DNA from 3 places in the Hymenobacter sp. AT01-02 genome. Region 3 is predicted to be linked to each of the others. Evidence: riboswitches for the same ligand, from Rfam matches in the RefSeq annotation. Region 3 holds a riboswitch; each other region holds the start of a gene.
What was found. A riboswitch is a leader RNA that binds a small molecule or an ion and turns the genes downstream of it on or off. The one in region 3 is predicted to bind S-adenosylmethionine.
Positions count from the first base shown of each region.

Region 1: another riboswitch for S-adenosylmethionine. It lies ahead of VI25_RS11590 (O-acetylhomoserine aminocarboxypropyltransferase/cysteine synthase family protein); the one in region 3 lies ahead of VI25_RS05890 (phosphoadenylyl-sulfate reductase).
Region 2: another riboswitch for S-adenosylmethionine. It lies ahead of metH (methionine synthase); the one in region 3 lies ahead of VI25_RS05890 (phosphoadenylyl-sulfate reductase).

Region 1 covers NZ_JZIR02000028.1:193,019-203,045, reverse strand. The annotation lists gene VI25_RS11625 (hypothetical protein) at 1-721, opposite strand, end outside; gene VI25_RS28890 (carboxypeptidase-like regulatory domain-containing protein) at 685-957, opposite strand; gene VI25_RS11615 (erythromycin esterase family protein) at 918-2,309, opposite strand; gene VI25_RS11610 (T9SS type A sorting domain-containing protein) at 2,368-4,818, opposite strand; gene VI25_RS11605 (hypothetical protein) at 4,869-5,246, opposite strand; gene VI25_RS11600 (lipocalin family protein) at 5,494-5,910, opposite strand; gene VI25_RS23375 (LysM peptidoglycan-binding domain-containing protein) at 6,125-6,433, shown strand; SAM riboswitch class I at 6,782-6,895, shown strand; partial or broken gene VI25_RS11590 (O-acetylhomoserine aminocarboxypropyltransferase/cysteine synthase family protein) at 7,275-8,659, shown strand; gene metX (homoserine O-acetyltransferase MetX) at 8,864-9,901, shown strand; gene VI25_RS11580 (homoserine dehydrogenase) at 9,879-10,027, shown strand, end outside.
Region 2 covers NZ_JZIR02000062.1:33,085-43,111, reverse strand. The annotation lists gene VI25_RS17125 (OmpA family protein) at 52-1,185, opposite strand; SAM riboswitch class I at 1,531-1,634, shown strand; partial or broken gene metH (methionine synthase) at 1,705-5,414, shown strand; gene metF (methylenetetrahydrofolate reductase [NAD(P)H]) at 5,503-6,459, shown strand; gene VI25_RS17110 (tetratricopeptide repeat protein) at 6,566-7,060, shown strand; gene VI25_RS17105 (hypothetical protein) at 7,311-7,583, shown strand; gene VI25_RS17100 (energy transducer TonB) at 7,544-7,882, shown strand; gene VI25_RS17095 (hypothetical protein) at 7,957-8,490, shown strand; gene VI25_RS17090 (N-acetylmuramoyl-L-alanine amidase) at 8,670-10,027, shown strand, end outside.
Region 3 covers NZ_JZIR02000014.1:208,603-218,629, forward strand. The annotation lists gene pseG (UDP-2,4-diacetamido-2,4,6-trideoxy-beta-L-altropyranose hydrolase) at 1-426, shown strand, start outside; gene VI25_RS05865 (GNAT family N-acetyltransferase) at 469-1,041, shown strand; partial or broken gene pseI (pseudaminic acid synthase) at 1,158-2,197, shown strand; gene VI25_RS05875 (hypothetical protein) at 2,220-3,503, shown strand; gene VI25_RS05880 (DUF7033 domain-containing protein) at 3,616-4,965, shown strand; gene VI25_RS05885 (lipopolysaccharide biosynthesis protein) at 5,013-6,494, shown strand; SAM riboswitch class I at 6,842-6,933, shown strand; gene VI25_RS05890 (phosphoadenylyl-sulfate reductase) at 7,273-8,052, shown strand; gene cysD (sulfate adenylyltransferase subunit CysD) at 8,109-9,020, shown strand; gene VI25_RS05900 (sulfate adenylyltransferase subunit 1) at 9,115-10,027, shown strand, end outside.

The DNA of each region.
Region 1 (10,027 bases), on a different contig from region 3:
ACCGACCCGTGGGAGCCCTTTGGTACGTTACGACATGGGCAGTCCGGTGGTCAGTGTACACTTGTCTGTACAGACGGGAAATATTATTGCCGCAGCCATAATACTTGTGAGCTATGGCATTGTGTTCTGTCGTGTCGTTTTGCCACAGGGCTTCGTAGCGCACCACGGCGTAGTCCTGTTGCCGAACATACAACCGCCCTGAGTAACCACTGGTCTGGTACATGCCCGTTGCCCGGTGGCTGGCGCGCTTCACGGCAAAGCGAATCACGTAGTAGGTCTCGCCACCATGCTGCTCTAGGGTATCCAGCCACAGTTGGTATTTCCCCAATGTGCCGGCTTTGAACAGCGGGGAGATGCGTACTGGGTCGAAGCCCCCCGAAAACCCGTGCCCTCCCTCTAAATACATGCCGAAGCTGGCGGGCTCAGTAGCGGGTGCTAGCACGTGCTTGTGCTCTACTTTCGTTACAGGCCTGGGCTCCAGGCTAAGAAAGCCGCCCGCCCAGTTATGATAACCAGCCGGCACAAACTCCTGGCTCACATACTCAACCTCGTGCCGTAACGTATCGAAGCTCATGATTCGCCGGTGGCTGTAGGCCTCCTGTTGGTAGTCTTGCCGTTCGTAGTTCGTTGCTATAGCCTGGATTACCTTCTTCATTATCCGTTTAGGGTCCTGAGACTGGGCACTCACGCGCACGGCAGCAAGGGCAAAGGCAGCAGGCACCAAGCGTACCGTTTGAGTACCGTAGCCTCGGCAAACATGGTAGCTGCTTCGTACCCAATGCTACTAATCTGTATCACCTCGCCCCGACCAACGTTCAACTGGAAACGGCCCTGGGCATCTGCTATAGTACCCGCACTTCGCGCCGGTACAGCTACCGTAGCAAACGGCACTGGTTGGTTGGTTTTGCGGTCGAGAACTATCCCACTGAGCGCAACCTGACTTCCTGACCTGACCATGGGGCGCGCCGCCGGGTTTGGGCGCCTGGATGCGTAGCCTCCAAGATAGGGGCAGCCACCGGAGCAATTTCTTGTGCCGTTGCCCCCGTTTCCGGCACCACGGCGTGAGGCGGATTTACCGTTTTCAGGAACAAGAACCCGTCCACTACCTCGCTCCATGGACCAGTGATAGGCGCGTACTCAAAAGCATACGTAGTGAGCTGCCTACCCGGTGCGGCCCGCTTCAGGCTGACAAAGCTGTAGTCGTGTCCTTGGGCTAGTAGCTCGGCTTCTAGTGTACCAGCCGCCGGAGTAGGCACTTGTTTGTGTTTACCCCAGTACCCAAAACCATACGTTCCGCCACCGGCCAGCGTGCCTAGCACATACACCGCATCGGGGCCCAGCGCAGCCTTCACGGCGCGGCCCATCGGTTTATACTTGCGCAGTTCAGCGTCTTGTAGTAGCTCGGTGCGGGCGGCAAGATGCGGCAAGGCACCCCAGCAAATCACCTTCTCCCGGGGGTGTTTGCGTAGATACCAGAGAAGGTTATCAGCCATCTGGGCGTCGCGCGGGTTGCTATCAGCGGCCTTGAAGCTCGCCGAATCTTTATCGGCGGGGTCGTTGGTGGCGTAGTCGTGGGCTAAGGCCTGAATGCTACGCAGATTCTGAAGCCAGAATTCGGCCCGTTCGCGGCGCTTTGCATCTGAGCCGGCTGCTACCTTTTCGAGCAGCTTACGCGCTTTTCCTACTTGCCTATCAAACAAAAGAATCTGGTGAGACGGCGGAAAAATGAAGACTTCCCCCATGATAGCCAAGCACTCATCTACATAGTCATAGGCAATATCTCCACTACCTTTTTCAGGCTTCAGGAAAGCTTCAAGCTCTTCTAGCAGCTCATCCTGATGGCCGCCCAACTGGGAATCGAAGCCAGCTACCCGGAGGCCACCCTTTCCCAGAAGTGGCAGAATAGCCTGAAACTCCTGGGTCTCACTCCATACAGGATACACGCTGCTATGCACTACTTCACGCACGGGTTTGCCGGCCTCCAGTGCTTGCTGCGCTTTGTCTAGCTCGTAGAAGCTACTCTCGAATGCCACGGTAGTAAAGCCCATACGCTGCTGCAAGAACTTTATCAGCCGGATTTTAGCCTCCGTCACATTCCCCTCCCCGTGCGTAGGCTCGCCAAGCATTACCACGCGGGCATTTCCTATTTCTGCGCGTAGAAATGCGAGGTCCTCGAAGCTGGAATCAGTAGGTGCGCCGCTGCGAATAATGTGAATGGGTAACGGGGCGTTGCTTGGTTGGGCCCACAGCCGGCTGGTGATGAGCAGGAACAGGAAGGCACTACTTAGTGCGCGGTATACACTAGCCATAGAAAGTAGCTGCTTTATAGAGTAATGAAGCGTAAGCTACGGATTCTGTGCTGGTGTCTTACTGCTTGTGAAAAGTAACGCCGCGTGTCTTTGCTTCGCCTTCAAACTGTAAGTAGTAGGTCCCGGGTAGTAGGTGTTCTACCCTTAGATAAGTCGTACCGGGCTGGGTCTTTCCAGTCAGTACTACTTGTCCCAAGAGGTTCAGCACCTGGTAGCGCAGTGCCGCAGGGACCTGAATGGTCAGTTGGTCTTGCACCGGATTGGGGTACACAATGGCCAGGTCAGTAGCCCCACTTACTACCGCCACGGCAGAGAAAGTAGCAGTGCCCGTTACATCTACTTGGCGAAGGCGGTAGTACAGGGTACCGCCTTCGCGCGTTTCATCCATCCACGTGTAGTTGTGCGCAACAGCGCTATTTCCTTGCCCGGCCAGGGTAGCTACCGTGGTAAACTGCCCGTTTGCCGTGCGCCGCTGCACTTCAAATTGGGCGTTGGCTTGCTCCGTAGCGGTAGTCCAGTGCACCTGCACACCAGATGCTAGGCGTTGAGCGTCAAATTTGGTGAGGCTAACTGGCAATGGATTTTGACTGATAGACGCATCGGTGCTAGCCAGCGCAAACCGGCCTAGCCCCGTCATTGGCCCCGACGTCAACGAACCCGAAACGTAGGAGCCTGCAGTAGCGGTGCCAGTGCTACCTCCACGCCCCACGCTGCTCCAGCCGCTACCGTTGTTGCGGGCTACTACCAGCGCGGAAGCTTCCGGATTGTTGACTTGGTCATCGGGTCCGAATACCAGCGCAACTGTTCCAGCAAAGGCTCCTGGTGCTAAGCTTGGCTCCGCACTGATGGCAAAATGGCGTACCCGATTCACGCGCCGCAAGTCGCCGGTAAGCAAACCTGGCTCAAAGCTGCCTTCCGTTTGCACTGCCGTAAATGCGGTGGCTTGCGTTAGGGCAGTGATAGTAAGCACTAAGGGCCGGTAGGCCGTACCTTGGCTGGTAGGGCGTCCTAACGGAAACGCCAGCGTGGCGGGGCCAGTAGCCACACGCGCCACAGGACCATTAACGAAGCTGTTATCGGAGCCGCCGGTAGCATCGTTGAGCAGGGTGAGCATGTTGGTGGCATCGGTGGTGAGACGCCCAGCCGTGAGCTGTAGCACATTATTTACCTGCACGGAAGTAGCCAGCGTTACGCCGGCAGCGCTAGTGTTAGTAATCTGCAACGGCACATCGGCACCCAGATAGCTGCCACTAGACGCTGGCCCTCCCCAAGCAGCACCACTAATACGCTGGGCCGTGCTGCCATTTAGCACTAGCCGGGCGGTGGTAGTACCACTAGTTTGCGGCTGAAACCGGAACGCACCTTGCACCACAATGTCGCCCGCCACCCGAATCTCACTATTTGTGGAAGCCGTGAACGTAGCTCCTGGCCCAACCACCAACTTACCCCGCACAACTAGAGGACTGGAACCACTACCCGTATAGTTGATAGCGTTTTGCCCCAGCCGACTGCGGAATAGTAGATTAGGATAGGTGCGGCCATTAATGGACACGGTAGCGCTCGACTGACTCTTGGCCCGAAACTCCCAAATACCGGCCTCGGTGCCCACCACTGCCGCCAGGTTTTCGACTAATGCTGCGTGTGGTCGGTCGGTATAATGCCGGTACGTGCCCCCATTATAGAGGTAGAAAGTTGGGTTGGCACCTACCACGTCAATGACGCCTACGTCGCTAGCATTTGTCACAACGGCCTTGCTGTGGACGGCTAATGCTATTTCCGTAACGCTACTGCGGGTAAGACTCAGGGGCGCCGAGTTTGTATTGAGCGTTGGTATCTCAAAGAGAATCGAGTCGCCCGCGCCGGGGTTGAGCGTCAAGGACCGGACTCCTACCGCGGGGCTGCTAGTGGTGCTCGTAGCACCCCTCGGAACTAACAGCACCGTATAGCGTCCGGCAACTACGGCGTGGTCGAGGAGCACATCATCATTTTCAGTCGGCACGGCATCTCCTACCCAGTTCTGAGCATCAAACCAGCTACTGCTACCTGCACCGCCGTCCCAGCGCACCACGGGCGATATTACAAAGCTGCTGCTACCCGACGTGCCACCACCAGGCCCAGGGTTGACTACCGTAATGGTGGCAGTGCCCGCCTTCGAGACAGAGCTAGCCGGTACGCTAGCCGTTAGCTGCGTTGCACTCACAACTGTGGTGGCTAGGCTAACTCCGTCCAGCTGCACTGTGCTACCACCAAAAAATCCGCTTCCGGTTACTGTGAGAGCAAAGCCATTGCTGCCCTCCACTATACTGGTTGGGTTAATGCTTGTCAGTACCGGCACGGGATTCAGGGACGAAACGGCCTGTATCTGCACGTTGTCGATGCGTAGCGTGCTGGTACCAGATGCCCCGCTAGCCAGCAAACGCAGAATAATATTCGACTTATTATTGAGAGCAGAATACCCTGATAAGTCCACGACGTGCTCAGTAAAGCTGCTTACTACAGTACTCGTCACGGCGGGCAGGTCAGTAAACGAACTGCCGCCGTTGGTACTGAAAGATACCGTTAAGGTAGGCGCCCCACTGGCAGGATGTTGCTGCTGGTAGTAGAGTTTATAGGAAGAATAAGTGGGTAGCTAGTGCCTCCAAGGGTAAACTCAAAGTACCGGCTGTTATTCCCGCTGGAGTTATTCATGCCTAATGCCTGCCCCGCAATACTGGTTGCAGTGAATGCGGCAGCCCCCGTACCGGTGCCATTAAACGTCGTGAAGGGTTCAGTAGAAGAAGCCGTAGCCGTCACGTTGGGAGCCAGCACGGGCGTAAGCTCTGCATAACTAGCGCCCGAGTTGAAGGTGTAATTGACGATTGTGGTTTGAGCGAAACTATCTACTGATTGAATAAAGAAGGTGGTGAAAAGGCTTGCTAGCAGCAGCACTTGTTTCATGAGTAACAGGCAATAATGTAGATGAATAGCAATAAGTCGGTTCAGCAATATAACAACCTGATAGCTACTTCCCTTATACCTCTCCCAATAAGCCTTGCTAACACGCGCTTCTACTAGTTGAATAGAATGCTTTCGTTGCTAAAGCAGAATTTTACGGGTGTACTACAAGCAAAACAAAAGGCCTTCTGCTGGTAGCAGAAGGCCTTCTCATTACAAGGGCCGCTATGGCACCAAAATAGTACTCTAATTACTCTTTCTCGAGCCGTAGTTCAGCACCGGTAGGAGCTTTGAGCGTCAGCTTATCATCCGTCAGAGTTACGACATCAAAGGTGTTGCTTTCAGCGGCACCGTCGGGGGTCATAGTGATTTTCTTACCTGCTTGGTCGAACGTGTATTTGCCGTTTACCGCACCTGCAACCGAGGTCATATTATACTGGCCATTGGCAAAGAACTGAATACGGTCGTCTTCCTGCGCATCAGTTTGCTTTACCTTATCACCGGTGGAGCTGAGCTCTTTATCGGTTTTCCAGGTTTTGCTTTCGGTGCCATACAGCATGTTTACGCCTTCTACTTTACCTTCTTTGCTACCGCAAGAAGCCATGAACAATGCCATGAGGACGAGCAGGCTAGCAAGGTAGCGGAGGGGAGTGAATTGGGTTTTCATGGGAGTAGGGAGTTGGTTGGAGAATACAGATGTAACCGCTGGGCTAGGGCCCAACTTGCGCTTCTTACGGCGGGTTGTTGCAAGATGTTCTGGTATGTACTGTTGAGTTTATACTACGTACAACCTAATTGCAAGCCCGGCGTAAGAAGCCTACAGCGCCAATCATCCACCTGATACTCGGTGCTTTCCCCCTCACTTTTAATTACCTACTACTATGGGACTGTTTGATTTTCTTTCCAACGACGGCGATAAAAAACCTGTTCAACCTGCTGCAAAACCCGCCGCTGGTGGGGCCACCGATTTCTTCGGCAACGCTGGTAACGCGGCCAAGCCTGCTGCCCCCACCGCAGCCGCTGGCGATACGTATACCGTAGTAAGTGGCGACTCGCTTTCTAAGATTGCCAAAAATCACTACGGCGACGCCGCCAAATGGCACCAGATTTATGATGCCAACAAAGCAACTATCGGTTCTAATCCTGACCGCATTGAGGTGGGCCAAGTACTTACGCTGCCGAAGCTGTAAGCAAGCCTTTCTCTTAGTAATGTCCTAAAAAGCCATCCTGTGCAGGATGGCTTTTTTTGTACTCTGGCGCCTATCTGGGTGGTAGAAAAATCGTTGTCCGTGCTATAATCTGCTGGCCAAGTCAACGACTATTTTCTTTATCAACTAGTGGAGCACTGTTCCACAGCCGCCCAAACAGGCACGTAACACGCTGGCACAAGCACATATATAGCCTAATCGTGGTATAGTGAGGCAGCCACGAGTAGAAAATATTTTTTTCACCTAAGTGTTGCATATGTCAAAACCACTGCCATACATTTGCAATACCAACACGGTACTCCTCTGCTAGCGGCAGAGAAGTTTTCATAGGATTTATACAGAAGTGGCGAGAGAACAGGCTCCGTGACCCACTGGCAACCATCGACCGCGCGAAAGGTGCCAATTCCTGCCCGACCCGGCTTCCGCCGAAGGGGCATATAACTCAGAGTACCATGGAAAATCTATTCGCTTTCGCCCTTATTCACCCATCTGCCCCGGCCGCCACGCTGCGCTCCGGCTTGCTGATGGGTTCTTGCGTTGCTTTCACCGCCACTGCGGCCTCAGCTACTGCCCGAATGCGAATGCGCTGCTGTTGCAGCGCCTGCTACTAGTCGCCTAGTCTTCGCGACCTAGCTCCTCCTCTTTCCCTGGCTTTGCTGGTGGTGCCCTTATGCGGCACGCCACAGCCTTTGCGCAAGCCAACCAGCTAGCTTCCACTTAGTTCTGCTGGCTCTACTGCGCCCTGCTGCTCTTCTACGCGGCTCCCTTCCCCCTACAAATTTGAATCTCCTTCTTCCCGCTACTCTCTAAACTCAGCATTGCCATGTCGACCCAAAACTTCCACTTCGAGACGCTCCAACTCCACGCCGGCCAGCAGCCTGATCCCGTAACTGGCTCCCGGGCGGTACCCATTCACCAGACTACTAGCTACGTGTTCAAAAATGCGGAGCACGGAGCTAATCTGTTTGCGCTGAAGGAATTTGGCAACATCTATACTCGCTTGATGAACCCCACCACCGATGTGTTCGAGCAGCGCATTGCCGCGCTGGAAGGTGGAGTTGCAGCACTAGCAGTATCCTCGGGGCAGGCAGCTCAGTTCATCGCACTGAACAACATCCTACAGGCGGGCGACAACTTTGTGAGCACTACTCACTTATATGGCGGCACTTACAACCAGTTCAAGGTAGCTTTTAAACGCTTGGGTATTGAGGTACGCTTCGCCGACGGCGACCAGCCCGAGAAGTTCGAAGCCCTGATTGATGACAAAACCAAGGCTATCTACCTCGAAACCATTGGCAACCCTAGCTTCAGCGTGCCCGACTTCGAGCGCATTGCGGCCATTGCCAATAAATATGACCTGCCCTTGGTGGTAGACAATACTTTTGGGGCGGGCGGCTACCTGTTCCGCCCACTGGAGCACGGCGCGCACATTGTAGTAGAATCGGCTACTAAGTGGATTGGCGGCCATGGTACTAGCGTAGGTGGGGTAATCGTAGACGGTGGCAAGTATGACTTTGGCAACGGCAAGTTCCCACAGTTTACGGAGCCTTCTGAAGGATACCACGGTTTGGTGTTCAATGATGTATTCGGTAAGAATGGCCCCTTCGGCAACATTGCCTTCATCATTCGGGCCCGGGTAGAAGGGCTGCGTGACTTTGGTCCTTCGCAGAGCCCATTTAATGCCTTCTTGTTGCTGCAAGGCCTGGAGACGCTAAGCCTACGGGTGGAGCGCACCGTAGAAAATACCTTGCGCGTAGCTACCTGGCTCGAGCAGCACCCCCAGGTGGAAGCCGTAAACTACCCCGGCCTGCAAAGCAGCGCTACTACCCACTAGCCCAGAAGTACCTAACCCGGGGTGCGGGCGGCGTGCTCACCTTCGCCATCAAAGGCAATAAGGAAACGGCTACCCAATTCATCGACAACCTGAAGCTGGTAAGCCACTTAGCTAACGTAGGCGACTCCAAGACGCTGATCATTCAGCCCTCGGCTACTACCCACCAGCAGCTCTCCGAAGAGGAACAGCGCGCTGCCGGGGTAACACCTACTCTACTACGCCTATCGGTTGGCATTGAGCACTTCGAGGATATCCGTGCCGATCTGGCCCAGGCATTTGAAGCGGTGCGCAACGCTACTCCGGCCCAAACGGAAACAACAGGTACTCTGCTGCCCGAGCCAGAACTCGAACACGCCGCCACGCTGGAGGTCTGAGACCAAGAGAGGGGTTGAGAGGCCGGTCGTTCAGGAGAGCGGCCGCGCATCAGACTCCAGCTAGCGGTTTGCGGGCAGTCCAGCAGCTTTTTTGTGAGAGAGGGAGCCGCTGACGATACTGCCCGCACCCAGCCGGGGCTGAGCTGGTATAGAACTAGCTCAGCCCGCGGACTGGGATTCTACCCGACTATTGCACTGCTTACCATGGCTGATTCCGAACAACAGGTATTCCGACTACCCCGGCCGCTCCGGCTGGAAAGTGGCGCCGTTCTGTCGCACGTGGAAGTGGCCTACCATACATTTGGCCGCCTCAATGCTAGCCGCGACAATGTAGTTTGGGTGTGCCACGCCCTAACCGCCAACGCGGAAGTAGAAAGCTGGTGGCCCGGCCTATTTGGTGCTGGCACCCACTTCGACCCCGCTGATTGGTTTGTGGTGTGCGCCAACGTACTAGGCTCCTGCTACGGCAGCACTGGCCCGCTCACTTCAAATCCCGAAACGGGCACTGCCGCCTACCACGAGTTTCCGTTGCTTACCATCCGGGACTTAGTAACGGCACACGAAGCACTGCGGGAGCACTTGGCATTACCCCGTGTTCATACGCTTATTGGCGGCTCTTTGGGAGGCCAGCAGGCAGTGGAATGGGCCATTCAGCGGCCTTCTCTCTTTGAGAACCTGGTACTACTAGCCACCAACGCCCGGCATTCGGCCTGGGGCATTGCGTTCAACGAAGCACAGCGCCTCGCCATCTTCGCCGACCCAACGTACGAGCAAGCCACTCCTGACGGTGGCGCTGCCGGTTTGCGCGCTGCCCGGGCCATGGCCTTGCTCAGCTACCGCAGCTACAATGCGTACGGACGCACGCAAACCGAGCCCAACGACGAAGTACTGCAGGATTTTCTGGCTAGCTCCTACCAGCGCTACCAGGGCGACAAGCTTGTAGCGCGCTTCAATGCCTACAGCTACGTGTCCTTGTCTCGCAGTATGGACTCGCACCACGTCGGCCGTGGCCGCGGTGGGTTGGCAACTGCCTTAGGTCGCATTCAGGCACGCACATTAGTTATTGGTATTTCATCGGATGTGCTGTTTCCGCCCGCAGAGCAGCAGGTACTAGCTCGCCACATTCGGGGAGCCACGTACGCCGAAATGGATTCAGCCTACGGCCACGACGGTTTCTTGATTGAAACCGCCCAAATCACGCATTTTCTCGAACGGTTTTATGTCCAAACCTACGTTCACTAAGTCTGCGCTGCCTCAAGCGGCTGCTTCGGTATCTTCTACTCCCGCCGCGCAAGTGTGGCAAGTAGGACTGATCGGCTTCGGCTGCGTAGGCCAGGGCCTCTACGATATCCTGCAGCAGCAACCCAA
Region 2 (10,027 bases), on a different contig from region 3:
CTACCTAAATGGCTAGCCCTGACAAGAACCTATAGCATACTAGATACAGTGCTACTGCACAATCACTTCCACGCGCCGGTTGCGGGGTCGTTGCTGCACATCTTGGTTGTCGGCTACGGGCTTGGCACTACCGTAGCCACGGGCCGTAAGTCGCACCGAGTCAATACCTTGCTGCACTAAATACTGCCGTACTACGCGGGCCCGCTGCTCCGAGAGGCGGAGATTCAGCGCTGCTTCGCCCACATTATCTGTGTGGCCGGCTATTTCCAGTTTCAGGGCCGGTTGGGCGCGCAAGGTACGCGCCAGGGCGTTGAGCACCGGGCGAGAAGCGGGTAGCAATGTGGCGGTACTTTGGATGAAGTAGAGATTGGGCAGTGTGATGGCAGCACCTTTGTTGAGAGCCGACAGGTCGGGCAGCGGGGTAGCTGTAGTATCTGCGGCCACTACCGGCGGTGCCGAATCCGACGGACGCGTTGGTCTAGTTTCTGCTCTGCGCCGGCGCGCCGTAGCTGGGGTAGTGCTACTAGGTTTTGGGGTAGGCGTACTGGGCTTTGTAGGTGAAGGCGCCGCCGGTACTGCGCCCGCAACGGGCGCACGGGCTACGGTGGGCTTGGGAGGGGCAGCCTCTACCAGCAGCAGCACATTATCGGGCAGATTCTGGTACAAACTAGTAGATGGAATTGGCTGGGGTCCAGTAGTCGTGTTGGGAAGCTGCCACGCTACCAGCGCCCTTGAGTCTCTACCCGCCTGGTAGTACTCTACCCGCAAGGCGTAATATCCGCCGGCATCCATCTGCAACTGAGCTGAAGAAGTAGTAACGGACTGATTGTTCCAAGAGTCTAGTATCTTCTTACCTCCTACCCAAACGCGCATACCATCATCGGTGGCAATTTGGAAGGTGTAGGTACCCGTTGTGGGCGCGTAGATATGGCCTATCCACCGCACCGAAAATGACTCGCCCGGCACGCCCGGACCGGGCGAGACGAAATGGCTTCCATTGGGGCCAACGGTCCAGTTGAAGTCAATGGTTGCATCAGACCGGGTTAGCACTAGCTTTTCAAACTTCATCCCCTGGTAGTACTGCCCCCGCAAACCCGTGCCAGCTTGGTGCTGGGCCAAAGCTAGGTTGCTCAGTAGCAGCCCAGTCACCGCCAGACTTGCTCGATAGAAAGACAGGGTAACCATAGCCAGCAATTGATAATGGGTGGAGCCCAAGTTGCACACTGTATCGTGTTCCGCAAAGTGTATCCGACGAGCACAGAGCTTTAGCTCAACGAACTAAGCTAGTCCATATACATAGGGATTCGGACTCTTTTTATCAAATGAGCCATCACGCTAATACTGTGGCATGTCAGGCCGAGCTTATCGGGGCAACTTACGTGCTGAGGGTGCAACACTACTTCTAGGATTCGAGCGAGATGTCTTGATAAGCTCGACCTGACAGTACATTGGGGTATTGCCCACCCTCTCAACTACTCCCAGGGCCTCCCAAATTGAAATTTGAAGATTCCGGTTGTATCTTCGCTGTGTTACTTATCCAGAAAGACCGAGGGATTGGGCCCGACGACGTCTTGGCAACCTGAAATAAAACAAGGTGCCAACTCCCATTTCGCCCCGGCGGAAGAAGATAAGTACAGGACTCGCCTCTCGGCGGCTCTTTCTGGATAGGCACTTTTTCGCTGCCGATTTACTTGAAGAGCTGCTATGCCGACCGTCACTGACTCCCCGCTCCACGATATTCTTGCCAAACGCGTCCTGATTCTGGATGGCGCTATGGGCACCATGATTCAGCGCCACACGCTGGATGAGGCTGATTTTCGCGGCTCCCGTTTCGCGGACCATCCCAAGCCCTTACGCGGCAACAACGACCTGCTCAGCATCACGCGGCCCGACATCATCAAGGGTATCCATGCCGACTACTTCGCGGCCGGCGCTGATATGGTGGAAACCAACACGTTCAGTGGCACCACCATCGCCCAGGCCGACTACGCCCTGGAGGATATTGTGTACGAGCTCAACTATGAGTCGGCGCGCATTGCCAAGGAAGTAGCCGACGAGTTTACGGCCCAAAACCCCGACAAGCCCCGCTTTGTGGCCGGTGCCATCGGGCCCACCAACCGCACCGCTTCCCTCTCCCCCGATGTGAACCGCCCCGGCTTTCGGGCCGTGACGTTTGATGAGTTGGCCACCGCCTACCACGAGCAGGTGCGCGGCCTCATAGATGGCGGCTCCGACGCCCTGCTCATCGAAACCATCTTCGATACGCTGAACGCCAAAGCGGCGCTGTATGCCGTGCAGAAGTTCTTCGACGAAGGTGGGCGCGTGGTGCCCGTTATGATTTCCGGCACCATTACCGATGCCTCCGGCCGCACCCTCTCGGGGCAGACGGTAGAGGCGTTCTGGAACTCTATTCGCCACTTGCCCCTGCTGAGCGTAGGCCTGAACTGCGCCCTCGGTGCTGATCAGCTACAGGTGTACATCAAGGAGCTGAGCCGCATTGCCGACGTGCACATTTCGGCCTACCCCAACGCGGGTCTACCCAACGCTTTCGGGGGCTACGATGAGTCGGCGGAGGAATTTGCGGGCGTGGTAGAAAACTACCTGAAGGAAGGCCTGGTAACGGTAGTGGGCGGGTGTTGCGGCACCACGCCCCAGCACATCGGCGAGCTGGCCCGCCTGGCCGACAAGTACGAGCCGCGCAAGCTGCCGGAGCTACCCACCGCCACCCGCCTGAGTGGTCTGGAGCCCTTCGGTATCACCGCAGAAAGCCTGTTTGTGAACGTGGGCGAGCGGTGCAACGTAACCGGCAGTCGCGCCTTTGCCCGCCTCATCCGAACCGGTAACTACGAAGCCGCCCTGCAAGTAGCCCGCGACCAAGTGGAAGGCGGCGCCCAGGTCATCGACGTGAACATGGACGAAGGTATGCTCGACTCGGAGCAGGCCATGACCACCTTCCTGAACCTGATTGCCTCGGAGCCCGACATTTCGCGGGTGCCGATTATGATTGACTCCTCGAAGTGGAGCGTGCTAGAAGCCGGCCTCAAGTGCGTGCAGGGCAAAAGCATCGTCAACTCTATTTCCTTGAAAGAAGGCGAGGAAACCTTCAAGGAGCGCGCCCGCACCGTACGCCAGTATGGAGCCGCTGTGGTGGTCATGGCCTTCGATGAAAACGGGCAGGCTGACAACTACGAGAAGCGCATCGAAATTTGCCAGCGCAGCTACGATATTCTGGTGAATGAAGTGGCTTTCCCGCCGAGGACATCATCTTCGACCCCAACATCCTGACGGTAGGCACCGGCATGGAAGAACACCGCAACTACGCGCTGGACTTCATTGAGGCCGTCCGCTGGATCAAGCAGAACCTGCCCGGTGCCCTTACCAGCGGCGGCGTCAGCAACATCAGCTTCAGCTACCGTGGCAACGACGTGGTGCGTGAAGCCATGCACTCGGCCTTTCTGTACCACGCCATCCGGGCTGGCCTGGATATGGGCATTGTGAACCCCAGCCAACTGGCCGTGTACGACGACGTGCCCCAGGACCTACTGGAACTTTGCGAGGATGTGCTGCTCAACCGTCGCCCCGACGCCACCGAGCGCCTCGTAGAATTTGCCGATACGGTAAAGCAGAAGGACAAAACCGAGGTAGTAGCTGATGCTTGGCGCAGCCTGCCGGTGCAGGAGCGCCTGCAACACGCCTTGGTAAAAGGCATCACGGAGTTTATTGACGAGGATACCGAAGAAGTGCGCCAGCAGGTAGCGCGGCCACTGGAAGTAATTGAAGGCCCCCTGATGTCGGGCATGAACGTAGTAGGCGACCTGTTTGGCGCCGGCAAGATGTTTCTGCCTCAGGTGGTGAAGTCGGCCCGCGTGATGAAAAAGGCTGTGGCCTACCTGGAGCCCTACCTGCTAGCCGACAAGCGCGGGCAAGAGCGCCAAACCGCCGGTAAAATCTTGCTGGCCACGGTCAAAGGCGACGTACACGACATCGGTAAGAACATTGTGGGCGTGGTGCTGGCCTGCAACAACTTCGACATTGTGGACCTGGGCGTGATGGTACCGCTGGAGAAGATTCTAGACGAAGCTCAAAAGCAGCAAGTAGACGTGATTGGCCTCAGCGGCCTCATCACGCCTTCCTTGGATGAGATGGTGTACGTGGCCCAGGAAATGGAAAAGCGCGGCCTCAATACCCCGCTGCTGATTGGTGGCGCTACTACTTCCCGCTTGCACGCAGCCGTGAAAATTGCGCCTACCTACTCCGGCCCGGTAGTACACGTCAACGACGCCTCCCGCTCGGTAGGCGTGGCTGCCGCTTTGCTCGGTTCGGCAGATGCGGAGTACGCCCGCACCGTGCGCGAAGAGTATCGCCAGCTTCGTGAGGACTATGCCGGCCGCCAGCGCGAGAAGAACTACCTGTCCATTGAAGCCGCCCGCGAAAACGGCTTCAAGGCCGACTGGGAAACCAGCCGCATTGTGAAGCCGAGCTTCCTGGGTACCAAGGTGCTGGAAGACTACCCCCTGGCGGAGCTAGCCGAATACATCGACTGGACGCCCTTCTTCCAGACCTGGGAACTGAAGGGCCGCTACCCCCGCATCCTCACCGACGAGAACGTAGGCGAAGCGGCTACCCAGCTCTTCAATGACGCCCAAAAGTTGCTCAAGCAGATCATCGATGAGAAGCTGCTCACGGCCCGCGCCGTGGTAGGCTTCTGGCCCGCCAACACCGTAGGCCACGACACCATCCAGATTTTCAAGGACGACACCCGCCAGGAAATCCAGACGGAGTTCTTCACCCTGCGCCAGCAGAGCGAGAAAGCCCCCGGCGTACCTAACTTGGCCTTCTCCGACTTTGTGGCCCCGCGCGAAACTGGCCGCGAGGATTATATCGGCGGGTTTGCCGTGACGGCTGGCCTAGGCATTGAGAAGCTGCTGGAGAAGTACGAGCAGGAGCACGACGACTATTCCAGCATCATGGTGAAAGCCCTGGCCGACCGCCTAGCCGAAGCCTTTGCCGAGCGCCTGCACCAGCGGGTGCGCGAGGAGTTCTGGGGGTACGATCCGGCCGAGAACCTTTCTAATGAGGATCTGATTCAGGAGAAGTACAAAGGTGTACGCCCAGCCCCCGGCTACCCCGGCTGCCCCGACCACACCGAGAAAGTTACCCTGTTTGAACTCCTCGACGCGGAAAGCAAGACCGGTATCCACCTCACCGAAAACTTAGCTATGTACCCCGCCTCCTCCGTCAGCGGCCTTTACTACGCTCACCCTGATTCCCGCTACTTCGGCCTCGGCCGCATTGGCAAGGACCAAGTAGCGGACATTGCCGAACGCAAAAATATGCCCCTGCCCGAATTGGAGCGTTGGCTAGCTCCTAATCTGAACTACGACCATACCAGTGTGCCCGTAACGGCACTATAGGCCATTAAACAATAGTCTCCTTCCTCAGATGAGGAGGGAGGCTTGCTTACTACTCCTACGACTCACTGGCTACGAGCTAGTGCTCTATATGAAAGTAACCGAACACCTCACCCGCGCCAACGGCAAAACGCTCTTTTCCTTTGAGGTGCTACCTCCTAAGAAGGGGGAGAACATTAAGAACTTGTTCTCGAATATTGAGCCCCTGATGGAGTTCAACCCACCCTTTATCGACGTGACCTACCACCGGGAAGAGTATGTGTACCGCCAGCACCCCAACGGGTTTTTGGAAAAGAAAACCGTGCGCAAGCGTCCCGGCACCGTGGGTATTTGCGCCGCCATCAAGAACCGCTTCGATGTAGACACGGTGCCCCACTTGATCTGCGGAGGCTTCTCGAAGGAAGAAACCGAAAACGCCCTCATCGACCTACACTTTCTCGGCATCGACAATGTGCTGGCCCTACGCGGTGACCCCATTAAGTCTGAGGGCCACTTTAAGCCCGACCCGGATGGGCACGCCTACGCCGCCGACCTTATTGGGCAGGTAGCCAACCTAAACAAGGGCGAATACCTGGACGAGGAGCAGGACGAAACTTGGGCTACGAACTTCTGCATTGGCACGGCCGGCTACCCTGAGAAGCACTTCGAGTCGCCGAACTACGGGGCCGATTTGCGCTACCTCAAGCACAAGGTAGACCGGGGCGCCGAGTACATCGTGACGCAGATGTTTTTCGATAACGAGCAGTTTTTCAACTTCGAGAAGCGCTGCCGCGAGGCGGGTATCACCGTGCCCATCATTCCGGGCCTTAAGCCGCTGACGACGAAAAGCCAGCTGACTATGCTGCCCCGGTCTTTCTACCTCAACATTCCAGAAGAACTGGCTGATGCTGTACACCTAGCGCCCGACAACCCTGCGGCCCGCGAAATCGGCATTGAGTGGTGCATCAACCAAAGCAAGGAGCTAATGGCCCACGGGGTACCTTGCTTACACTACTATAGCATGGGCAAGTCGGAAAGCATCCGGCGGGTGGCGGCAGCTCTGTTTTAGGCCCTGCCAAGGTGGCTGTGCCGCCAGCAGAAGTAGTGCGCTACGCCGGTAGTTTCGTTTCTTACGTACCACGTAGCGCACTACTTCACTTTTACTAGTACACCCTTTGGATACCCTCGACGACCTGTTTGCCCGTTTGCGCGTGGCTACGGCGCCAGCCGAAATTGAGGCCTTGCAGGAAGGCATCTGGCAGATTTGGCTTACTACCGGGCACCCCCTGCTCGACAAGCATTTGGAGGCGGGCATGCGCTACCTCTCTGCCGAAGATTATACTCTTGCCATCCGAGAATTTACTGAACTCATAGAAACTAGCCCCGACTACGCCGAGGGCTGGAACAAGCGCGCTACTGCTTACTACCTCCGCGGGGAATACCGAGCCTCCCTCCTCGATATTCAGCAGACCCTACGCCGGGAACCTCGTCACTTCGGTGCCTTGTCGGGGTGGGCTACCATTGTACGCATGCTGGGCGATGATGCGGGCACCCTGCGGGTATGGCAACGCTTGAACGCCTGTGTCCCAACTGGCCAGGGCTGCAAGCCCAAATGCGCGACTTGCGCGACCGTCTCGACGAGGCCAACGGAATTTAATGCCAGCCTATAGTTGCTAGGCTCCTGATATAGTAGTAAATTTCCCGGAAACTGCCTGTAGTAGCAGAGCAGTTTTTAGCACCCTTATGGTTCATTTATCCCTGATTTCTACTCCCTACTCTATTCTATACCTCGCCCCTGCACCCGTTGCGCTTACAACACTAATATAACGAAAGATAGTTTTTCTTTCCCTCCGCCCTGACTACCCGATGAGCTCCCCTGCCTTCGGTTTCACTTGCCCGTCCGCTTAATTCCCACATAATATGAAACAACCATTACTACTAGCAGTACTTATTTTCCTGTGTTCCCTAACTACCCACGCGCAAAAAATGCGCAAGACTGAGTGGGAAAGCGGCATGCTTGACAAGGGTGAGAAAATTGGCGTTTGGGAATACTACGCCTACACCCGCGACGGGCGCCAAGTCATCACCCAGAAGTACGACCACAGTGCCAAGAAACTGCTTTTCTTCCGCGACTTCGATGACGTACCTACGCCGTGCAAAGCCCAGCTGGGGAATGGACCCGGCTGCACCTAACGCAGCCACCGCTGTTTTTGGGCGGCGACCCAGCCTTGGCTCAGTACATGAGCAAGCTCAACTACCCTCCTGCCGCCGAAAGCAGGAACATTCAGGGTAAAGTAGTCGTGTCGTTTGTGGTAGACACCCTGGGCAGAGCTTCCGATTACAAGGTGCTACTGGGCATTGGCGGTGGTTGCGATGAAGAGGCATTGCGCATCTGCCGTACTATTCCCAACCAGTGGCTTCCGGCCCGCATTGGAAGTCATGCCGTTGTAGTGAAGCACGAGCTACCCTTCACATTCCGGCTGGCCCGGTAGCTCAACCATATGCAACGGCTTCTGATTTTTGCAGCAGGGCAGCCTTTCCCACGCCGGTCGCGTACATTACCGGCATGAAACGCGCTACTCTCTACTTACTATCTGTGGCAGGCCTTTTTGGGGGCCTGACTGCTTGCGACAGCACTCCGCGCGAGCGGCAGGAGGCCGTGCGCCAGGAAGCTCGCCGGCTCGATACTATTGCCGAACAAGCAGCCAGTAAGCTGCGCACAGCGGGCCGACGCGCCGCCCGCTTTGACTCCGCCTCCCGCGTGCGCACCCGGCAACCGCTCGACAGGGCTGCTGAAACGGCTATGACCAATGAGTTGCTTGGGACTTACACGGAAGTAGAAAAGCTGACGCCCAGCACCATAGAGCCCGCTTTTGTGCAGTTTATGCAGCAAGTACGGGCTCGACGCAAGGAGTGGACCCAGCGCGACTGGGACTATGCCACGGGCATCAGCCGACGCCTCAATGCCCAGTTTCGCGCCCTGCGCCTCGACATCCGGGCGCGCGATGAGGTGCATATCCGGGCGCTGCAAACGGAGTTTACTGCCTTGGAAACAGGACGGGACGTGAAAGACCTGGGGCAGGCAGTAAAACAGCCTTAGAAACGTGTTCTTCTTTCTTTTACCAAAGCCCCGCCCTGCGCGGGGCTTTTGCGTGCCTACCCATGCAGTATTCTCCTAGTATTACCCGATGCTTATTGTTAGCTACGCTGGCGCTTACAATGGCTTTGCTTGGCAAGGCACAAACTAGAGCCCGAGTAGTTCCGCCCTTTATTACCTCCGTGGAAACCGTACCCGCCGCCGACCAGTGGCTCCAGCCCGGCGACCGGCTTCAGGTGCGACTAGTAGGTCAGGCCGGGGCCCAGGCTACATTTCTAAACGGAAAGCTACTCACGGAACTACCTGCTTCCCAAGCTAAAGGCTTGCGCGGGGTGTACCAAGGCACCTACGTAGTGCAGCCCGGCGACACCTTGCACAACCGCCGCTTGCTGTTTACGCTCACCACGCGGGATAGTAGTTCTGTCATGGCGCTCAGCAAAAACACCGTGCGGTTCCTAGACCCCAGCCAACCCCAACTGGCCGCCACGAAGGGACAACTAGCCTACTTGAATTATGGGCTGGGAGAAGACCGTCTCGGGGGTGCCAAGTTGGGCTACCTCGACTCGGCGGTGGTCTTGCACCTCACGGGCCGAGTAGGCAATCAGTACCGGGTCAGGCTCAGTGAAACCCAGGCTGCATGGGTGCCACGGGAGGTGGTGCGCCTGCTGCCGGCTGGCGGCTTTGTGCCTTCCTCTCTCACCGGCTCCTGGAGCGTGCAGGGCGACTCCCTTTTCGACTATGTGCGGGTACCCCTAACCCAGCGCCTACCCTACCGCTCCCAACTGCTCACTGAGCCGAGCCGGCTGGTTGTGGATATCTTCGGGGCTACTTCCAACACGAACTGGATAACTCAGCGCGACGGCCTGCGGGAATTGGGCAATGTAACCTACGAGCAGATCCAGCCCGATGTGTTTCGGCTAGTTCTACACCTGCGCCACAAGCAAAGCTGGGGCTACCACGTCGGCTACCGCGGCAATACATTAGAAATAAGGATAAAGCGCCCTCCCGAAAAGATGCGCCTACGTGGCCTGACTGTGGCGGTTGATGCTGGACACGGTGGCACCAACGTAGGCGCCACGGGTAGCAGCGGTGCTAAGGAAAAGGACCTTACCCTGGCCATTGCCCAAAAGCTACGCCGGGAGCTAGAGCAGGCCGGAGCCCGCGTGCTTATGACCCGCGAAACTGACGTTACGGTAGAAAATACGGACCGTATTCTGCTGCTACGACAGCGTAATCCTGATTTGCTCATCAGCATTCACGTCAATTCCTCAGGCAGTGCCACGGTGCAAGGAACGAGCACATATTACCGCTATGTAGCATTTCGGCCCCTCTCCGTGGCCCTGTACGAACAAATGCGAGCTACGGGCCTGAAAGGATTTGGCAACGTAGGAAGTTTCAACTTTGGGTTAAGTGGCCCTACGGAGTACCTGAATGCCTTGGTAGAAACCGCCTTTGTATCAAACCTCGACGATGAGAAGCGACTCACGACCCCCGCGTTTCAGCAACGCATGGCGGAAGCTATGCGGTTGGGACTAGAGCA
Region 3 (10,027 bases):
CTCGGAGTTGTTATGGGTGGGGCTGCTGCAACTTCCTCAGCAATAACAGCCCTACAAGGTGCTTACCCTGCTACAGAAATAGAAGAGTTTAGAGGACTCTCAGCTGCTGCCATGGTGCAGGTATTAGCGAACTACGATGCCATTATTTGTCCCGCTAGCACTATTCTCATCGAAGCCTTAGTATTGGGGGTTCCCGCTATAACGGGATATTATGTTGATAATCAGCATTCATTGGCTGACTATGTTCAGCAAAATTATCATGCTTATTCGGTCGGTAATTTTGTTTCCTTAACTGATTCCGAACTCCACGATGCCCTGCAGCAAGGACTTGAGTGGCTTACGCACGCGTCTCGGCAACCGTACGTCGGCAATTTATCCCCAGAGCAGTTGCAGTACGAGTTTCGGTTATTACAATCAACTCATTAACTGTTTTTTTTCTACTCCCCTTTACTTTCCTAACACTGTCTTATGAAAGATTCTGATCTGATCAAACTTAACCGCCCATACGAATCAGAACATTTGTTACTCCGTAGCCTCAGACCCACTGACGTGAATGAGGATTTCTTGAGTTGGTTCCAGGACGATGGCCTGATGCGTTTCTATACGAATTCACGCCAGACTCACACTCGTGAGTCTTTGCTGGGCAACATTGAGCAGGGTATTGCTACTGGCACTACTTATGTCTTTGCTATTGTAGACAAAGAAACTCAAGCCTGCATTGGCACTATCAAGCTCGGGCCAATTAACCACGACCACAAAATAGCAGACCTCGTAGTACTCATCGGTGACCGACGGTTTCATGGACGGGGGCTGGCAGTGGAGGCCATCCGGCTAGGCAATGCAATTGCATTTCAAGAGTTTAATATCCGAAAGCTGTTTGGTGGGATGTTTGAAACCAACCAAAGCTCTTTTAAAGCCTACACCCGTGCTGGCTGGGTGGAAGAAGGCAGATTGAAGGCTCACTACCTTGTAGATGGGCATCCGGTAGACCGCATTTTAGTAGCTTGCTTTAATCCAGAAGTATTTCCGGAATTATCATAGGCTGTTTTCTGATATAACTTTCATATTAGACTATCAGTAGTACCTGTGATAAGCTTTAGCACCGGATTGTCTTGCTTGATGCCGATGTGATGACTACTGCTTCGTATTTTTGCCAAATGCAGATTTCTCTTGGCTCTCGTCTTGTTGGTCCTAATCAACCGCCCCTAATTATTGCTGAACTTAGCGGCAATCATAATCAGGACTTAAATCGTGGTCTGGCCATTGTGGACGCAATGGCTGCTGCTGGTGCTCATGCCATCAAGCTTCAGACCTACACGGCCGATACAATGACATTGCCAGGTGTGCATCGTATTGAAGATCCTCATTCACTTTGGTACGGGCGAGAGTTGCATGATCTTTACCAAGAGGCCCATACTCCGTGGGAATGGCATAAGCCTTGTTTGACCGCGCGCGCGCGCATGGCATGTTAGCCTTCAGTTCGCCTTTCGATGAGACAGCTGTCGATTTTCTAGAGACGCTCGATGTACCAGCATACAAAATTGCTTCCTTCGAAAATACTGACTGGCCTTTGTTACGGCGGGTAGCGGCAACAGGTAAACCAGTTATTATGAGTACTGGAGCTAGTCAGCTTTCGGAAATAGCAGAAGCAGTGCAAATACTGCGCGAGGCTGGTTGCAAAGACCTGATACTACTAAAGTGTACTAGCACATACCCCGCAACGCCGGAAAATACAAATCTGCGTACGCTACCTCACTTTCAGCAACTGTTTCCAGATTGCCTGGTAGGTCTTTCTGATCATACAATGGGTGTAGGAGCAGCGGTAGCTGCCGTGGCCTTGGGGGCATGCGCTGTGGAAAAGCACGTGACATTACGCCGGGCTGATGGTGGAGTAGACTCTGCATTTTCCTTAGAGCCTGCGGAGGTAGCTCAACTTGTTACGGAAACAGAGCGCGCTTGGCAATCTTTAGGACAAGTACAATATGGAGTGCAGCGCGCTGAACAGAACAGCCGCCTCTACAAACGCTCTCTGTATGTAGCTCAGGATATTAAAGCAGGGGATCTTTTTACAAAGGAAAACCTGCGTGTTGTGCGGCCTGGTGATGGTTTACCTCCTCGTTATTACGACCAAGTGCTTGGAAAACCTGCTCGTCAAGACTTAAAGGCTAGCACCCCTCTGACCTGGGAAGCCTTATAGCCACCTGTGGCTTTTGTTTTTCATGCTTACTTCTGCCGCTACTCGGTTGCGGGATATTCTGCAACTGCGATTTACTGATCTATTTGCCTCGCTTCCAGTCCATATGTTGGAAGCCATTTCTCCGGCTAGTCCGTGGAAGCGGCTTCTCAAGGTGGCGGGGTATGCCGGTGCGCGGCTGATAGGCAATGTGTTTCGGCCGATTCGTAACCCGGAGGATTTGCGGGGTAAGGTTTGGCTATACGTAGTAAGCCAAAATAACTATGAGGCGCTTTCTTTTCTCCGCGAGGCTCGCCCCGATGCCGTGTTGGTGGCTGGGCAAAGCAAACAGATTGGCCGCTATACTAAGCAGGTAAACCGGTTATCGTTGCGACGCAAGTTGCTGTATTATGGGCAATTACCTACTGCTTACGCCGGGCTACGGCAACTGGTAGGACGCCGAGCCTGGCGCTTTTTCGACCTGATCTTCAATGCCGTTGGCTATTACGAAGTATACTGCCGGGCGTTGCGCCATTACCAGCCCCGGGCCATTGTATTCGCCAACGACCACAACGACGACGCCCGCGCCCTGCTGCTGGCCGCTCGGGCCTGTGGAGTGCCCACGGCCTACGTACAACATGCCAGTGTGAGCACCAACTTTCCCCCGCTCGGTTTTGATTTGAACCTGCTGGAAGGCCAAGACGCGCTGGATAAGTACCGGCAGTGTGGCCCCATTGCAGGCCGAACTGAACTGGTAGGCATGCCCAAGGCCGATGCTTTTCTAGCTACCAAAAACCAGAATCCCACTGTGCGCGGGGTGGCCGTGGCTATCAACATGCTGGATAACATGCAGGCCATAGCCACAACGTTGGCTCATGTGCTAACTACATTCCCAGCCCTCACCTTTACCCTACGCCCTCACCCCGGCGACGCGCGCGACTTCTCCTTCCTGCGCGCTCAGCATCCCCAACTGCACTTTTCAGATGCTCGCCAGGAAAATGTGTTTGCGTTTCTGCTACGTCATGATGCCTTACTTGCGGGGGATACGAGTACGCATCTGGAGGCCACCCTACTCAACTTAGCCAGTATATACTTCCGCTTCGGTGACCATGGTGTAGCAGAGGACTACTACGGATACGTGGCACATGGCCTTATTGGGCGGGCGCACACCCTAGCCGAGCTTACCGAGCAGTTGCAGCAGTACTCCCAGCATAAGCCTGCCGATTTGTACCGCCGGGCAGCTTACTATAACGCTACGCTGGGTACTCCCGATGAAGGCCACAGCCAGGAGCGGGCAGTCCGGCTGCTTCAGGAATGGCTGGGATACTAGCCGATCAGAATAGTACGGCCAGCAGCTACGAACTAGGCTTGCGATAAACGCGGAAGTGTGCTTTAGAACTTACTTTGCCGCTATGACTGCCCCGCCGTTTCCTTGTTATCCCATGCCGGTTTCCCCCGAAATACGGTTGACCTACGTACTACAGCACTTCTGGCAGGCCTACGAGACGGTGCCGCCAGTTTCTATTGGCTACCCTAGTCACCAGCCTCAGATTGAAGTAGCCGAGGCATCAGGCCCTTTCTTTGAGCAGCAGCACCCCTATCCTCCCGCCCCAACGTGGCGGCAGTGGCAAGGCCGTACTATTCCCTTCTTTTTCGATTCCGCGCCGGACAATCCATTGATTGAGTGGCGCCCCAATGGCCAGGCCATTATTTATGCCGACATTATTTCTGCCGCGTTCTATTTGCTCAGCGGCTGGCAAGAGTACTTCTCGGAAGAGCGGGACCAGCACGGCCGCTTTCCTTACTCGGCTAGCGTGCAGCACCGCTACAATTTCGTAACTATTCCGGTTGTCAACTACTATTTCGACGTGCTGAAGACTGCCGTAGAGCACGCCATCGGCCAGCCGCTACGGCTGCGCCGTTGGGCTGGCAAGGCTACCTGGGCGTGTTGTATCACCCACGATATTGACAACCTGTACAGCGCCTGGAAAGCGCCTGCTAAAGCCGCCCTGCGGCAGGGCAACCTGCGGCACTTTGGCCGGCAGCTATGGCAGCACTTTACTACCCATGATACCTGGGACAACCTAAGCCAAGTACAGCAAAAGGTAGCTGAATACGGGGCCAAAAGCACTTTCTTCTTTCTACCAGAATATCGCAAGGCCGCCAACGGTACGCCCAATGCTGACTACAACATTCAGAAAGTGTGGGCCCACGCGGCAACGGCCATTGGCAGTGCCGAAGTTGGCCTACATGCCAGTGTGGGTACAAACACACAGGGTGGACAGCTAAAAGAGGAAGGCCACCGGCTGCAACGTCTTAGAAACGGCGTGAAGGCCGATGGCATCAGGTTTCACTACTTGAGTTGGGAGCCACGTATCACCCCTGGCCTGCTCGATGAGTTGTTGTACACGTATGACTCTACCCTCGGGTTTGCCGAGCATTTCGGGTTTCGCAACAGCTACTGCCTGCCCTTTCATCCGTTCAATTTTCAGCAAAGGAACGCCTTCCTATTCCTCGAGATTCCGCTCAACGTGATGGATGCAACCCTTCATCACCCACGCTACCTACAGCTAGCCCCTGAGGAAATAGCGCCGGCTCTGACGCCCATGCTCCAGGAGATTGAGCGGTTTGGGGGCGTGTGCACGGTACTGTGGCACAATGAAAACTTTGACCCCGCCAACACCCACAACGGCCCGCAAGAGTTCCATACCCTTATGCAGTACCTTTGCAGCCGTAATCCGGCCTTTCTTCACGGCCAAGATATTGTTTTGCACCTGGAGGCGGAGAAGTAACTATCCCGCTTCAGCCTGCGCTACTTCTCACTTTTCATTTTTCCAGATTGGGTATTGTTCAGCGGCAAGGGCTACGTAACACTATTATTTCCTACATCGGGCTGGCGCTGGGCTTTATAAACACGGCTCTAGTGCTGCCCAAATTCTTGGAGCCACAGCAGCTTGGCCTCACGGGCACACTAGCATCCATTGCTACCATCTATGCTCAGGTAGCCGCCTTTGGTTTCGCCAGCGTGGGCATTCGCTTCTTTCCGTACTTCCGCAACCGGGAGGCCGGCCACCACGGATTTTTACCGCTGCTGCTTGGCATTCCGCTGCTAGGTTTTTTGGTGGTAACGGCTCTTTACTTTGCCGGCGAGCCACTGATGCTGCACTGGTACGCTAAGGATGCCAACGCGCTAGCCCCTTACTACGCTTGGGGAGCGGTGCTGGCCTTGTTCACGCTGCTGTACTCTATCCAAGATGCTTACCTCAAGGCCTTGTATCACACGGCTTTTTCTTCCTTCGTGCAAGATATTCTCTTGCGGCTACTGATAGTCGGGGGGGCACTACTATACGCCCAAGGATACCTCTCGTTTCATGGATACGTACTGTGGTTTGTGGAGGTAAACAGCGGAATTGCTCTGCTCTTGGCGGGCTACGTTGCTGCTATTGGCGAACTACATATGCGGCCCACACGGGCTGTGCTGGCCGTACGCCCCCTGCGAGAACTCCTGAGCGTTGGGGGGTTTACGTTGTTGAGCAGCCTATCCGGAGCCATCATCATGTATATTGATACGCTCATGGTCGGCGCCCAGGTAAACCTAGCGGCCGCAGGTATTTACCAAGTAGCATTCAACATTAGCACGGCGCTGGCCATTCCGGCCCGCTCCCTCAACAAGATTGCTTTTCCCCTGCTAGCCGATTATTGGAAGCAGCAAGATTTGGATCGAATGGCTGACTTCTACCGTCGCACCACCCGGCTCAACACGTTGCTGGGCTGCTTTCTGGCGCTGGGCATTGGCCTCAACCTCGACTTCATTTATTCGCTCATGAAAGCTCGCTACGCAGAAGGCACCATAGTTGTGCTCCTGCTACTAGGTAGCCGGCTGTTTGATGGCATTACGGGGGTCAACGGGCTGATTGTGGTTACCTCTCCGCGCTACCGCTACGACCTGATTTTCAATACGTCCTTAGCCGTACTTACTATCATGCTGAATACGCTTTTGATTCCGCGGATGGGCATTTCGGGTGCGGCGGTGGCGGCGGCAGTAGCGCAGGTCAGTATCAACTTGGCGCGTACCTGGTTTGTGTGGCACAGCTATGGCATGCAACCCTTCACTTGGCGTATTCCACTTATTCTACTCATTGCCGCCCTAGCCGCAGCCACAGCATGGCTGGTGCCCACGTTTCCATCTTTGCTGGTTACTACGCTGGTGCGCTCTGTGATGCTTACTGCCGTCTATGGAGGACTCACCCTGCTTACCGGCACGGCCCCCGAAGCCACGCAACTGCTACGCACCCTTCTAGCTCGCTTAGCCCGGCGTTGACATAGCATCGTTTTTCTTTGAAAAATTCAATCCAATAGCCATTAGTGGTTAGCAGCTACTTTAGTTACTGAATGGCTAATCTGAGCTTTATACAGTAAGAAAACAACCCTTATTTAGGACAGTTGTCTTTCTCAATCACCAGACATACAACTAAATACCTGCTTGTAACAAACCAGATTAAAAATTATTATCGAACGATAGTTTTCATATAAGTAAGTGATAATGCCAAAATCCTGTTTTCAGGATTTTGCTTTTTTGGACAAATACTTCTTGCCAAAAGAAAATTTGGAACTATTCAAGCTCCGTTCCTATTTTTGCGGTACCAATTCTTTACCACCAAAGGATTGTTTTTATACAGAGGCGTGGAGAGACAGGCTCTACGAAACGCCGGCAACCCTCAGAGTATCTGAAACGGTGCCAAGTCCTGACCATATAAAAACAACAAGCCGTGAACTTCTTCAACTGCACCCTCGCCGCATCTACTACTCGCATTGCTGTACAGCATGGATGTTGTAGCATGATGGAAATGGCCGTCTGTACCGAGCGGGCCATGCAGTGCTGTTGTTAGTATCTCACGCGTAGTTCCTTTTTGGTTTGCGTGCTGCTTGAAACACTTAGGCCCCTTTATTGGTCACTAGGTTTCTTTCCTACACGCGCCGCCGTTTTGCCCGGTAGTAGTTCAGCTGGTCACGCATAGCGCCTCGCTTCAACACCAGGGCAATTTCCGGCCGGACCCTTGCCCCGACCGGCAAGTTTTTCTCCTAGAACACGTCTATTTATGTCCGCAGCTTCTACTGCGCAGGCCGTTCCGAACTTGGACGCCTTGCGCTTACCGCTGACGCAAGCTTCTGCCCTTGAGCGCCTCCGCTTAGTAGCAGAGCATTTTCCCGGCACAGCGGTTTTTTCTACTTCGTTTGGTTTAGAAGATCAAATCATAAGTCATTTGATCTTCAGCAACGACCTTCCTATTCGGGTGTTTACGCTGGATACCGGCCGTAACTTCCAGGAGACCTATTCTACTTGGAACAAAACCCTGATCAAGTATCAGAAGCCCATTGAGGTATTCTTTCCCCGCCAGGAAAGCGTGCAGGAGCTTATGCTTGCCAAAGGGCCCAACAGCTTCTACGAAAGCGTTGACAACCGCAAGGAGTGCTGCTTTATCCGCAAAGTAGAGCCCTTGAACCGGGCGCTAGCGGGGCAGCAAGCCTGGGTAACGGGTATCCGGGCTGAGCAGTCGCAAAACCGCCAAACCATGGACCCGGTGGAGTGGGATGCAGCGCACCAGCTCACGAAGGTGCACCCTCTGTTCGACTGGACGTGGGAGCAAGCGGTGGAGTTTGCCCGCGCAAACAGCATTCCCGTAAACCCGCTGCACCAGCAGGGTTTTGTGAGCATTGGGTGCGCGCCGTGCACCCGTGCCATTCGTCCCGGCGAGGACTTCCGCGCTGGCCGGTGGTGGTGGGAGGACCTGTCCGCTAAGGAATGCGGCTTGCACACCACGGCCCACCACGATGGCCCCGACCCCGTGGTAGAGCCCGTACCCTCCCCTTCCCATTAGTAACCTTCTACGGCCAGTCGGCCCTCTTTGTAGCCGACCTACACGCCCAACTAAATATGAGTACCCCCCAATTTGATTACCTCGACCGGCTGGAAGCCGAAGCTATCCACATCCTGCGGGAAGTAGCGGGCCAGTTTGAACGCCCCGCGCTGCTGTTCTCAGGTGGCAAAGACTCTATTGTACTGACGCGCTTGGCAGAAAAGGCGTTTCGTCCGGGTCGGTTTCCTTTTCCACTGGTGCATGTAGATACGGGCCACAACTTCCCCGAGGTGCTGGCTTACCGCGACGAGTTGGCGGCCCGTTTGGGCGAGAAGCTAATTGTGCGTAAGGTGGAAGACACCATTAAGCGGCAGCGTCTGCGGGAGCCGGGCGGTAAGTTTCCGAGCCGTAACCCCTTGCAGACGTACACTCTGCTAGAAGTAATTGAGGAGTTTGAGTTTGACGCTTGCATTGGCGGGGCCCGCCGCGACGAGGAGAAGGCCCGGGCCAAGGAGCGCATCTTCTCGGTGCGGGACGAGTTTGGCCAGTGGGACCCCAAACGCCAGCGCCCCGAGCTGTGGAACGTGTACAACGGCCGTATTCAGAAAGGCGAGAACGTGCGCGTGTTCCCCATTTCCAACTGGACGGAGCTGGACGTGTGGCGCTACATTCAGCGCGAGAATATTCAGCTTCCCGATATCTACTTCGGCCACGAGCGCACCTGCGTAGTGCTGCCTTCCGGCCAACTTCTGGGCCTTTCGGAGCACCTGCGCCTTGATGACGACGATGAGATTGTGACCCGACAGGTGCGCTTCCGCACCGTGGGCGACTCTACCTGCACAGCGGCGGTAGAAAGTGATGCCGCCACGGTGGAGGACATCATTCAGGACTTGCTACTAGCCAAAGTAAGCGAACGGGGTGCCACCCGCCTCGACGATAATATCTCGGAGGCGGGCATGGAAGACCGTAAGCGCAACGGCTATTTCTAAGCGGTGAAATTGTGAGCGGGAGGCGACAAGCAAGCAAAGCCGACCGCCTCTTCTCAACAAAAAGCACCATTTCACCACTGTACAATTTCACCTCATGGACCTTCTCCGTTTTATTACCTGCGGCAGCGTCGACGATGGCAAGAGCACGCTCATCGGCCGCCTTTTATATGATTCCGAATCGGTTTCGCTTGACGTGCTGGCAGCCCTGGAAAAGCGCCAAGCTTCCAATGGTACCGTTGACCTAGCCCTCCTCACTGACGGCCTGCGGGCCGAGCGGGAACAGGGCATTACCATCGACGTAGCCTACAAGTACTTCACTACCCCGCGCCGTAAGTTCATCATTACCGATGCACCAGGCCACGTGCAGTACACCCGCAACATGGTGACGGGCGCCTCCAATGCCGACCTAGCCATTGTGCTGGTCGATGCGCGCCAGGGAGTAATTGAGCAAACCCGCCGCCATACCTTGATTGCCGCTCTCTTGGGCATCCGTCACTTTGTACTGGCCGTGAACAAGATGGACTTAGTTGGGTACGATCAGGCGGTATTCGATCAGATTGCAACCGACTACGCCGACCTGACCAACCACTTCCACTTGCCAGCGGCCGTGGCCATTCCGCTCAGCGCGCTGCAAGGCGACAACGTGGTGACGCCCTCCACGCACATGCCATGGTACACCGGCACCAACCTGCTGGCGCACTTGGAAAGCGTGCCGGGCTCGGAGGAAAAAGCAGCCGATCCTCGCTTCCAGGTGCAATACGTTATCCGGCCTCAGACACCCGAGCTACCCGACTACCGGGGCTACGCCGGTCAGATCCAGAGTGGTCAGTATCGGCGGGGCGACCGGATATTGGTGCTGCCCTCGGGCCTGGAGTCGGAGATTGAAGCCCTTGAGGTCAATCAGCAGGAAGTAGAGTCCGCTTCGGCCCCGCAGGCCGTTGTTATTCGCCTGCGCGATGACGTAGATGTGAGCCGTGGTGACACCATTGTACCCGTGGCGCATCAGC